DNA from 2 places in the Pseudomonas sp. RC3H12 genome. Region 1 is predicted to be linked to the other one. Evidence: predicted binding sites of a transcription regulator. Region 1 holds the regulator's gene; the other holds the start of a gene.
What was found. Region 1 encodes FliA, which starts transcription of late flagellar genes. Its sites were predicted from a motif close to CTAAAGTTTNNNNNNNNNNNGCCGNTAA; they were not measured.
Positions count from the first base shown of each region.

Region 2: KHO27_RS13410 (methyl-accepting chemotaxis protein) is a predicted target of FliA. The motif match lies at 1,891-1,918, and genes of this name have one in related genera.

Region 1 is NZ_CP075595.1:3,203,716-3,208,130, forward strand. It holds gene KHO27_RS14580 (chemotaxis protein CheA) at 1-1,069, opposite strand, end outside; gene KHO27_RS14585 (protein phosphatase CheZ) at 1,082-1,870, opposite strand; gene KHO27_RS14590 (chemotaxis response regulator CheY) at 1,890-2,264, opposite strand; gene fliA (RNA polymerase sigma factor FliA) at 2,369-3,109, opposite strand; gene fleN (flagellar synthesis regulator FleN) at 3,106-3,939, opposite strand; gene flhF (flagellar biosynthesis GTPase FlhF) at 4,054-4,415, opposite strand, start outside.
Region 2 is NZ_CP075595.1:2,936,636-2,941,050, reverse strand. It holds gene KHO27_RS13410 (methyl-accepting chemotaxis protein) at 1-1,815, opposite strand, end outside; gene KHO27_RS13405 (GNAT family N-acetyltransferase) at 2,312-2,767, opposite strand; gene KHO27_RS13400 (hypothetical protein) at 3,008-3,379, shown strand; gene KHO27_RS13395 (biliverdin-producing heme oxygenase) at 3,386-3,958, opposite strand; gene KHO27_RS13390 (DUF1176 domain-containing protein) at 4,109-4,415, shown strand, end outside.

The DNA.
Region 1 (4,415 bases):
GGCGCGCGGTGTCGACCCGTACGGTGGTCTCCGCCTCGCTGGCGCCATGCTTGTCGGCGGCAGGCGCTGGCGCGCGGGCCGGAGCGGCAGGCTTGGCAGCGGCTGGCGCGGGAGCAGGCGCAGGCTTGGCAACCGGCTTGGCTTCGGCCTTGGCTGCGACAGGCGCGGCGACGGCGGCAGGCGCCTCGGCAACAACCGCCTCGCCAGAGAACTTGCCCTTGCCGTGCAACTGGTCGAGCAGCGCCTCGAATTCGTGTTCGGTGATGCTCTCGTCAGTCGCCGCTGGTGCCGCACTGGCTACAGGCGCAGCAACGCCAGGCAATGCGTCGACGGCGAAGGTGCCCTTGCCGTGCAACTGATCGAGCAGCGACTCGAACTCGTCGTCGGTGATCTCATCACTGGCAGGGGCAACGGCCGCTGGCTCACTGGCAGCGGTATCGGGTGAAAACTGGCCTTTGCCGTGCAGCTGGTCGAGCAACGACTCGAATTCGGCGTCGGTAATCTCGTCACCACCCGCGCTGACCTGTTCACCCTGCAGTTGCTCGTGAACCTCGGCTTCGGCCTTGACTGCATCGAGCGAGTCGAGCAGTTGCTCGAACTCGGTGTCGGTGATGTCGGGCTCGGCAGCCGGCGCTTCGGCGACAACGGCCACCTCGACCGGAGCCGGCTCTTCGGCGCCAGCGGGCTCGGCCAGGCGCGACAGCGCCGCCAGCAGCTCGCGGGTGGCCGGCGTGACGTCGGTGCGCTCACGTACCTGGCCGAACATGCTGTTGACCGTGTCGAGTGCTTCGAGCACCACGTCCATCAGCTCCGCGTCGACCCGGCGCTCACCTTTGCGCAGGATGTCGAACACGTTCTCGGCAATGTGGCAGCACTCCACCAACTCATTGAGCTGAAGGAAGCCGGCGCCCCCTTTTACAGTGTGGAAACCGCGGAAAATCGCGTTGAGCAGGTCCGCATCATCGGGCCGGCTTTCCAGCTCGACCAATTGCTCGGACAGTTGCTCGAGGATTTCGCCGGCTTCTACCAGGAAATCCTGAAGGATTTCTTCATCGGCGCCGAAGCTCATTAAACGTGCTCCTTAAAAACCCAGGCTGGACAACAGATCGTCGACATCGTCCTGGCTGGACACGACGTCTTCACGCTTATCGGCATGAATCTGCGGACCTTCACCCCGAGTCGGATGTTTTTCTTGATCTTTTTCAGCACGCAGCTGCTGGTGGTCATGTTCGATACCGGCAAAGCGGTCGACCTGGCTTGCCATCAGCACGAGCTTGAGCAGATTGCTTTCGACTTCGGTGACCAGCGTGGTCACCCGTTTGATCACCTGGCCGGTGAGATCCTGATAATCCTGGGCCAGGACGATATCGTTGATATGGCCCGCGACCTTCTGATTACCTTCGGCGCTGTGCGTCAGGAAACTATCCACACGCTTGACCAGCTCACGGAATTCCGGCGCCGCCACCTCGCGGCGCATGAAGCGCTGCCAGTCGGCGGACAGACTCTGGGCCTCGGTGGCGAGGTCATTGAGCACCGGGGTGCACGCCTCCGCCAGGTCCATGGTGCGGTTGGCCGCACCTTCGGTGAGGCGGACCACGTAGGAGAGGCGCTCGGCGGCATCGGTAATCTGCGACACTTCCTCGGCCTGCGGCATGGCCGGGTCGATCTGGAAGTTGACGATTGCACTGTGCAGTTCGCGGGTGAGCTTGCCGACTTCCTGGTACAGCCCGCGGTCGCGGGTCTGGTTCAGTTGGTGGATCAGCTGCACCGCCTCACCGAACCGGCCGCGCTCGAGGCTCTCGACCAGCTCCTGGGCATGCTTCTTCAGGGTTGATTCGAACTCACCCAAAGAGTTGTTGGTTGACTCCATTGCGCCCCCCAGACGTGACTCAGCCGTTGACGCGTTCGAAGATCTTTTCGATCTTTTCTTTCAGCGCCAGGGCAGTGAAAGGCTTGACCACATAGCCGTTCACGCCGGCCTGGGCAGCTTCGATGATCTGCTCGCGCTTGGCTTCCGCAGTGACCATCAACACTGGCAGGTGCTTGAGGCGCTCGTCGGCGCGAACGGCGCGCAACAGATCGATACCGGTCATGCCCGGCATGTTCCAGTCGGTCACCAGAAAGTCAAAATGCTCGCTGGTGAGCATCGGCAGTGCCGTGTTGCCGTCATCAGCTTCCTTGACGTTGGTGAAGCCCAGGTCACGCAACAGGTTCTTGATGATCCGCCGCATCGTCGAAAAGTCGTCAACGATGAGGATTTTCATGTCTTTGTTCAATTAGACCTCCAAGCAGTCTTTAACGCGCTCGGCGCCGAGCGCGCGCTCAATCAATTCGGCACTACAAAAAAACGACTGCACTGAACCCGGGTTCAACGTGCCCGCCACTCCCCAAGGCGGCTGCGCAAACGCGCGGCGCACTGGCTGTGCAACTGGCTGACACGCGATTCGCTGACCCCCAGCACCTCACCGATTTCCTTGAGGTTCAGCTCTTCGTCGTAGTACAGCGCCAGGACCAGGCGTTCGCGCTCCGGCAGGTTGGCGATCGCATCGGCCAGCGCAGCCTGGAAGCGCTCGTCTTCCAGATCACGCGCCGGCTCCAGCTGGCCGCTGGCTCCGTCCTCGTGCAGCCCTTCATGTTCGCCGTCCTGCAGCAGGTCGTCGAAACTGAACAGGCGGCTGCCCAAGGTGTCATTCAAAATCCCGTAGTAATCATCGAGACTCAATTGGAGTTCGGCAGCAACCTCGTGATCTTTAGCGTCGCGGCCAGTCTTTGCTTCGACACAGCGGATCGCGTCACTGACCATGCGCGTATTGCGGTGTACCGAACGTGGCGCCCAATCGCCCTTGCGCACCTCGTCGAGCATGGCACCGCGAATACGGATACCGGCGTAGGTTTCGAAACTGGCACCCTTGCTGGCATCGTATTTGTTGGCCACTTCCAGCAAGCCGATCATCCCGGCCTGGATCAGATCCTCGACCTGGACGTTGGCTGGCAGGCGCGCCAGCAGGTGGTAGGCGATACGCTTGACCAACGGCGCATAGCGTTCGATCAGCTCGTACTGCGCATCCTTGGCGGCCTTGCTGTACATCTTGAAACCGCTCGCGTTCATAGCACCGGCCCTGCACTGGTGGGCTGCACCAGGCGCTCGACAAAGAATTCCAGGTGCCCGCGCGGGTTGGCAGGCAGCGGCCAGCTGTCGACCTTCTGCGCGATGGCCTTGAACGCCAGCGCACACTTGGACCGAGGGAAGGCCTCATAGACAGCCCGCTGCTTCTGCACGGCCTTGCGCACGCATTCGTCGTAAGGCACGGCACCGACGTATTGTAGGGCGACGTCGAGGAAGCGGTCCGTGACCTTGGTCAACTTGGCGAAAAGGTTGCGGCCTTCCTGCGGGCTCTGGGCCATGTTGGCCAGCACACGGAACCGATTCATCCCGTAATCGCGGTTGAGCAGCTTGATCAGCGCGTAGGCGTCGGTGATCGAGGTCGGCTCGTCGCACACCACCAGCAACACTTCCTGGGCGGCACGGACGAAGCTGACCACCGAGTCACCGATACCCGCAGCCGTGTCGATCACCAGCACATCAAGGTTGTCGCCGATGTCGCTGAAGGCCTGGATCAGGCCGGCGTGTTGCGCGGGCGCCAGGTGCACCATGCTCTGCGTGCCGGAGGCCGCCGGGACGATGCGCACACCGCCCGGGCCTTGCAACAGCACATCCCGCAGCTCGCAACGGCCTTCGATCACGTCGGCGAGGGTGCGCTTGGGCGTGAGCCCCAGCAGAACGTCGACATTGGCCAGGCCCAGGTCGGCGTCCAGCAACATCACCCGGCGGCCGAGCTCGGCCAGCGCCAGGGACAGGTTCACTGAAACGTTAGTCTTGCCGACGCCACCTTTGCCACCGGTCACGGCGATCACCTGTACGGGATGCATGCTACCCATGTCTGTTCTTTACCTTGTCTCGCTTGGACCCAGGCCACATGAGGGGCTGAACATTCAAGGCCACGGTCCGGCCGGGCAACCCCATGATGTAGGTACTTTGCACAGTATTCACCCTCAACCCACGCGCTTGCCAGGGCTGTGGTACAGATCAGCGAACATGTCGGCCATGGCCTCGTCGCTGGGCTCTTCTTGCAATTGCACACTGACGGCGCGGCTTACCAACTGGTGCTTGCGCGGTAGCTGCAGGTCGTCGGGAATGCGCGGCCCATCGGTCAGATAGGCCACCGGCAATTCATGACTGATGGCCAGGCTCAGCACTTCGCCGAGGCAGGCCGTTTCGTCGAGCTTGGTCAGGATGCACCCGGCCAGACCGCAGCGCTTGTAGCTGTGGTAGGCAGCGGTGAGCACCTGCTTCTGGCTGGTGGTCGCCAGCACCAAGTAATTCTTCGCGGCGATGCCGCGCCCGGCCAGGGTCT
Region 2 (4,415 bases), 270 kb from region 1:
GTGTCGGTTGATCTCCTCGGCGACGCTGTGCTGCTCCTCGGCGGCCGCCGAGATCTGCAGGTTCTGGTCGCGGATCTCGTTCACCGACAGCTGGATACCCTCGAAACTGTCACGCGCGCTTTCGATTGACGTCACGCTGGCCCGCGACAGGTCCAGGCAGCTTTCCATCTTTTGCGAGACCTCATGGGTCTTGCCGCCGAGGGTATTGAGCAATTGGTCGATCTCGCCGGTGGAATCGGCGGTGCGCTTGGCCAGTGCCCGTACCTCGTCGGCCACCACCGCGAAACCACGCCCCTGATCGCCGGCCCGGGCGGCCTCGATCGCGGCGTTGAGCGCCAGCAGGTTGGTCTGCTCGGCGATGGCGCGGATGGTGCCGAGGATCTGGTTGATGCTGCGGCTGCCTTCTTCCAGCTCGACCATGGCCTGGGATGACTCGCTCAGGCGCCGGCCCAGGCGATTGACGTTGTCGGTGGTCGCCTCGATCTGCTGCTTGCCCTCGGCCACCCGCCGGTGCCCATGTTCGGCGGCATCTGCGGCGCTGCTGCACGAGCGCGCCACCTCGTTGGCGGTGGCGACCATCTCGTTGAACGCAGTGGACACCAGCTCCACCGCCTCGCGCTGACGCCCGGCGGCCTCGTTCATGTTACCGGCCATCTCGCTGTTGCTGCGCGAGGCTTCGTGCAGGTTGGTCGAGGCCGCGCCGATGCGCTGGATCAGCTGGCGGATGGCGGCGAGGAACTTGTTGAACCAGCCGGCCAGCTCGGCGGTTTCATCCTTGCCCTGGACCTGCAGGTCGCGGCGCAGGTCGCCTTCACCCTCGGCGATCGACTGCAGGCCGGTGCTCACCTGGCCGATGGGCTTGACGATCACCCGCGAGAACGCTGCCGCCACCCCGGCGAAGATCAGCGCCAGCAGCACCACGATCACCGCCGTGACATAGGTCATGCGAGTGGCCGCGGCCATGACCTCGTTGTACTCGATCAGCCCGACGAAGCGCCAGCCCAGGCCTGGGGAGGTCCACACATTGGCCATGTAGCGCACGCCATCGATCACCACCTCGGTGGCGCCTTGTTCGGTGGCGGCCAACGCCGCGTACGGCGCGCCGAGGTCCTTGAGCTGCTTGAAGCTGTGCCCGGCGTTGCGCGGGTCGACCAGCACGGTGCCGTCCTCGATCAGCATCACGTAGCCGCTGTCGCCCAGCTTGATGCTCTTGACCAGTTCGGTGAGGTTCTTCAGCGACACGCTGACCACGAACACGCCCTTGGCCTTGCCGGCCACGTCGAGCAGCGCACGGGCGGTGCCGACCAGGGCCACGTCGTCCTTGTCGTAGTAGTACGCGGCGGTGCGCACCGTCTTGTCCGGGCTGGCCATGGCGGCCTTGTACCAGGGGCGGGTGCGCGGGTCGTACTTGGCCAGCTGTGGGTCATCCGGCCATTTGGCGTAGCTGCCGTCTTCCAGGCCGATTGAAAGGATCGCCGCTGCCGGGTGAGTGGTGCCGTAGCGGGCGAAGGCGTCGATGACCCGTTGCGCAGCCTCGGGCATCGGCTGGCTGGCGGCATCGGCGCCGGTGTAGTCCTTGAGCGAGGTGACCGAGGTGTATACAGGATCCTTGGCCATCTGATCGACGTTCTGCAGCGTGCCATCAAAGAACTGGCGCATGTTGCCGTCGATCTGGCGAATTTCCCGGGTGCTGCTGTCGAGGAACTGATCGACCGCCTCGCTGCGGATGTTCAGCACCGAGATGCCGCCAACCAGGGCGACCGGGATGAAGGCCACCAGTACGAAGGCCAGGATCAGTTTGTTTTTTATTTTCATCGTGACGCCCATCCGTGAGTGTGAAGGGTGTACATGGCCGCTTCGCTAGGATGGTGGCCACTTGCTACTTTTTCTGTTTCGGCGGGCGGAATATAAACCTTTAGTAGATATTTCGTGTACAGGAAATTCAGAAATTGTCCTGACTTGGCGGGCAAGTAGCAAAGATGCGTAGGAGCGGGTTTGCCCCACGAAGAGGTCTGAGCTGTTGATTCAGGACGATTACTAAGACTTTCCCTATTTCATGTAGGACGTTTCCCAAGCATGCTTTTGCGGCCTTTCAGCTGTTGTTCTGGCCAGCCGCATTCCCTAATCTCGCCCTGTCGTTGCCAATTCAACGACCGGGTGTGCAAGCCCGAGGATGTGGTCCAAGTCGCTCAATGGCGGCTATACGTGGGAGGCCTTCGGGCCAGCCGGGTTCCTACTCCACGGTCTTGCACACCCGCGTATAGCTGCCTCCCTCGCGCTGAGCGAAAGCGGATATCGAAAGCTCCCATGGCTACCTTCTGTGATCGAGCACCTTGTGATAGGTCACGAATTCCTGCTCGGCCTCATACCCTAGCGATTCATACAGCGCCTGGGCGGCAAGGTTGCTCCTGGCGGTGTCCAGGCTTAACCGCTGCGCGCCCTCGGCCTGGAAGATCCCGATCAGTTGCTGCATCAGGTAACGGGCATGACCGCCCCTGCGGGCGTGGGGGACGACGAACAGGTCATACAGCCAGTAGAAGCGCTTCATCGCCAGCGAGCAGGTGGCCGGGTACAGCTGGGCAAAGGCGATGGCCTGACCCTCGTCGTCCAGCAGCAGGTAGATCCGTGAGTTGCCGGTTTCGAGGTTGGCCTTGAGGAAAGCACGGGAAGCGGGGAGGTCATCCGCCTCCTGGTAGAACATCCGGTACTGGTTGAAGAGGTCCGCGGTGGCGTCCAGGTGGTGCAGGTCACAGGCAATGACGTTCATGTTGGGGCTCGCTATCAGGTTGTCCAGCGCCTTTGCTGTGGGGGCGATCCTGCAGGATTTCATGAAACACAGACGTAGGGATTCTGCTGCGTGCCGCAAAGTCGGAAAAGCAGGTCTTTGTCACGAGTGTTTGCCGACCAATGGGGCTGCGGCTTGCTGGCGTCTATTCAGGGCATTAGCATCCGCTTTCCTCACTCACGGCCATGCGCAACCTTTGGCCGACTCCAGGATCAAGGACGAATGTTGCCGCTGCTTTCCCGCTTCCTGCTGCACGCACTGGTGTGTGTGGCTTTTCCCTTTATCTTGAGCCTTGGCTTCGATCTCTACCGGCAGCATGTCGGCCAGCCGATGGCGCGAGGTGTCAGCGTCGGCTTGGCGACGATGCTGGTGTTTTACGCCTTCGTACTCTTCAACCTGTTGATGGTGGCCATTCCAAGGGCGGCAGTTCGCTACTGGCTGGCGCTGTTGCTGGTGCTGCTGGTGCTGGCGTTCTTCAATACCTTGCACCCGTTGCGGGCACTGGGATTTGCATTGTTGTGCGGTGGCTTGTGCGTGGTGGCCATCGGGATGACGCCACTGGTAACGTCGCTGTTGCACCAGTGCCGTCGGTGAGGGAGTTCAGCAGGCCAGCACCTGTCGTTCTTCGAGCCACTGTTCGAAGCAGGTGAAAGTGTCGACAGCGGCTTCTACCGTCCGGGCCTGGGCGGTGGGCTCAGGGGGGGCGGCAGCCAGCCGCTCGAGGAAGCTGCGCCAGCGTGCGCCGGTCAGCGGGCCGTAGACGTCGAGGAACGCACCGCCGTTGTCGGCGTCGATACCCAGGCGTTCGGCCATGGCCCGCTTGAGCACTTGGCCACCGAGCGTGGAGCCTTCCAGTACATACATCACCCCAAGCGCGCTGGCTTCGTCATCGATGCGAGGCAGGGCGTGGCACCGGGGCAGCGCTTCGATGTCGATGGCCAGGGCGTCCAAGTCGCGTGACAGAATTGGCGTCTTGTGGCGTTCGGCGCTCTGGTAGACGCCCAGCAGCAAATCAAGCGGCGCATGGAAGCCATGGTAGGCCCCGAGCAGGTCGGCGTAGGCCGCGCGGTCGAAGCCCTCGCTGAAGAAAGGCAGCCGCGCTTCCAGCCTCTGGTGGCAGGCGCGGGTACCTTCGCGCAGGGCAAGCAGCAACGGGCTGACGGTAGCGGACATGACGGCGGCTCTGGCGTTATGGCATTCGATACTGCCAGATCAGGCGACGCAATCACCAGTGCCGATTTTACGCACCTGGCCCTTGAACTGTGGAATCATTGCGCCGCCTCTGGAACGAGGCTTTCACCGCCAAGACAGGAATGCAGCACGATGCGCGCAACAACATGGAACTGGCTGGCCCTGGGGCTGGCGTTGCTGCCGGGCCTGGCCGCCGCGGCGGAACCAGAGCCGGTACCGGTATACCGGGAGATCAAGGACTGGATTGTAGGCTGCGACAACACGCGTTTCTGCACTGCGGTCCTGGCCGATCACCCGGAGCGGATGCGAGTGGGCATGCTGGTGCAGCGTGAGGCGGGCGCCTGGGGCAACCTGCACCTTACCCTGGTGGGGAGCACCGACTGGTCGGGCGAGCCCATGCTCGACGGCCAGCTGCTGGTCGCCCCCTGGCGCATGACCC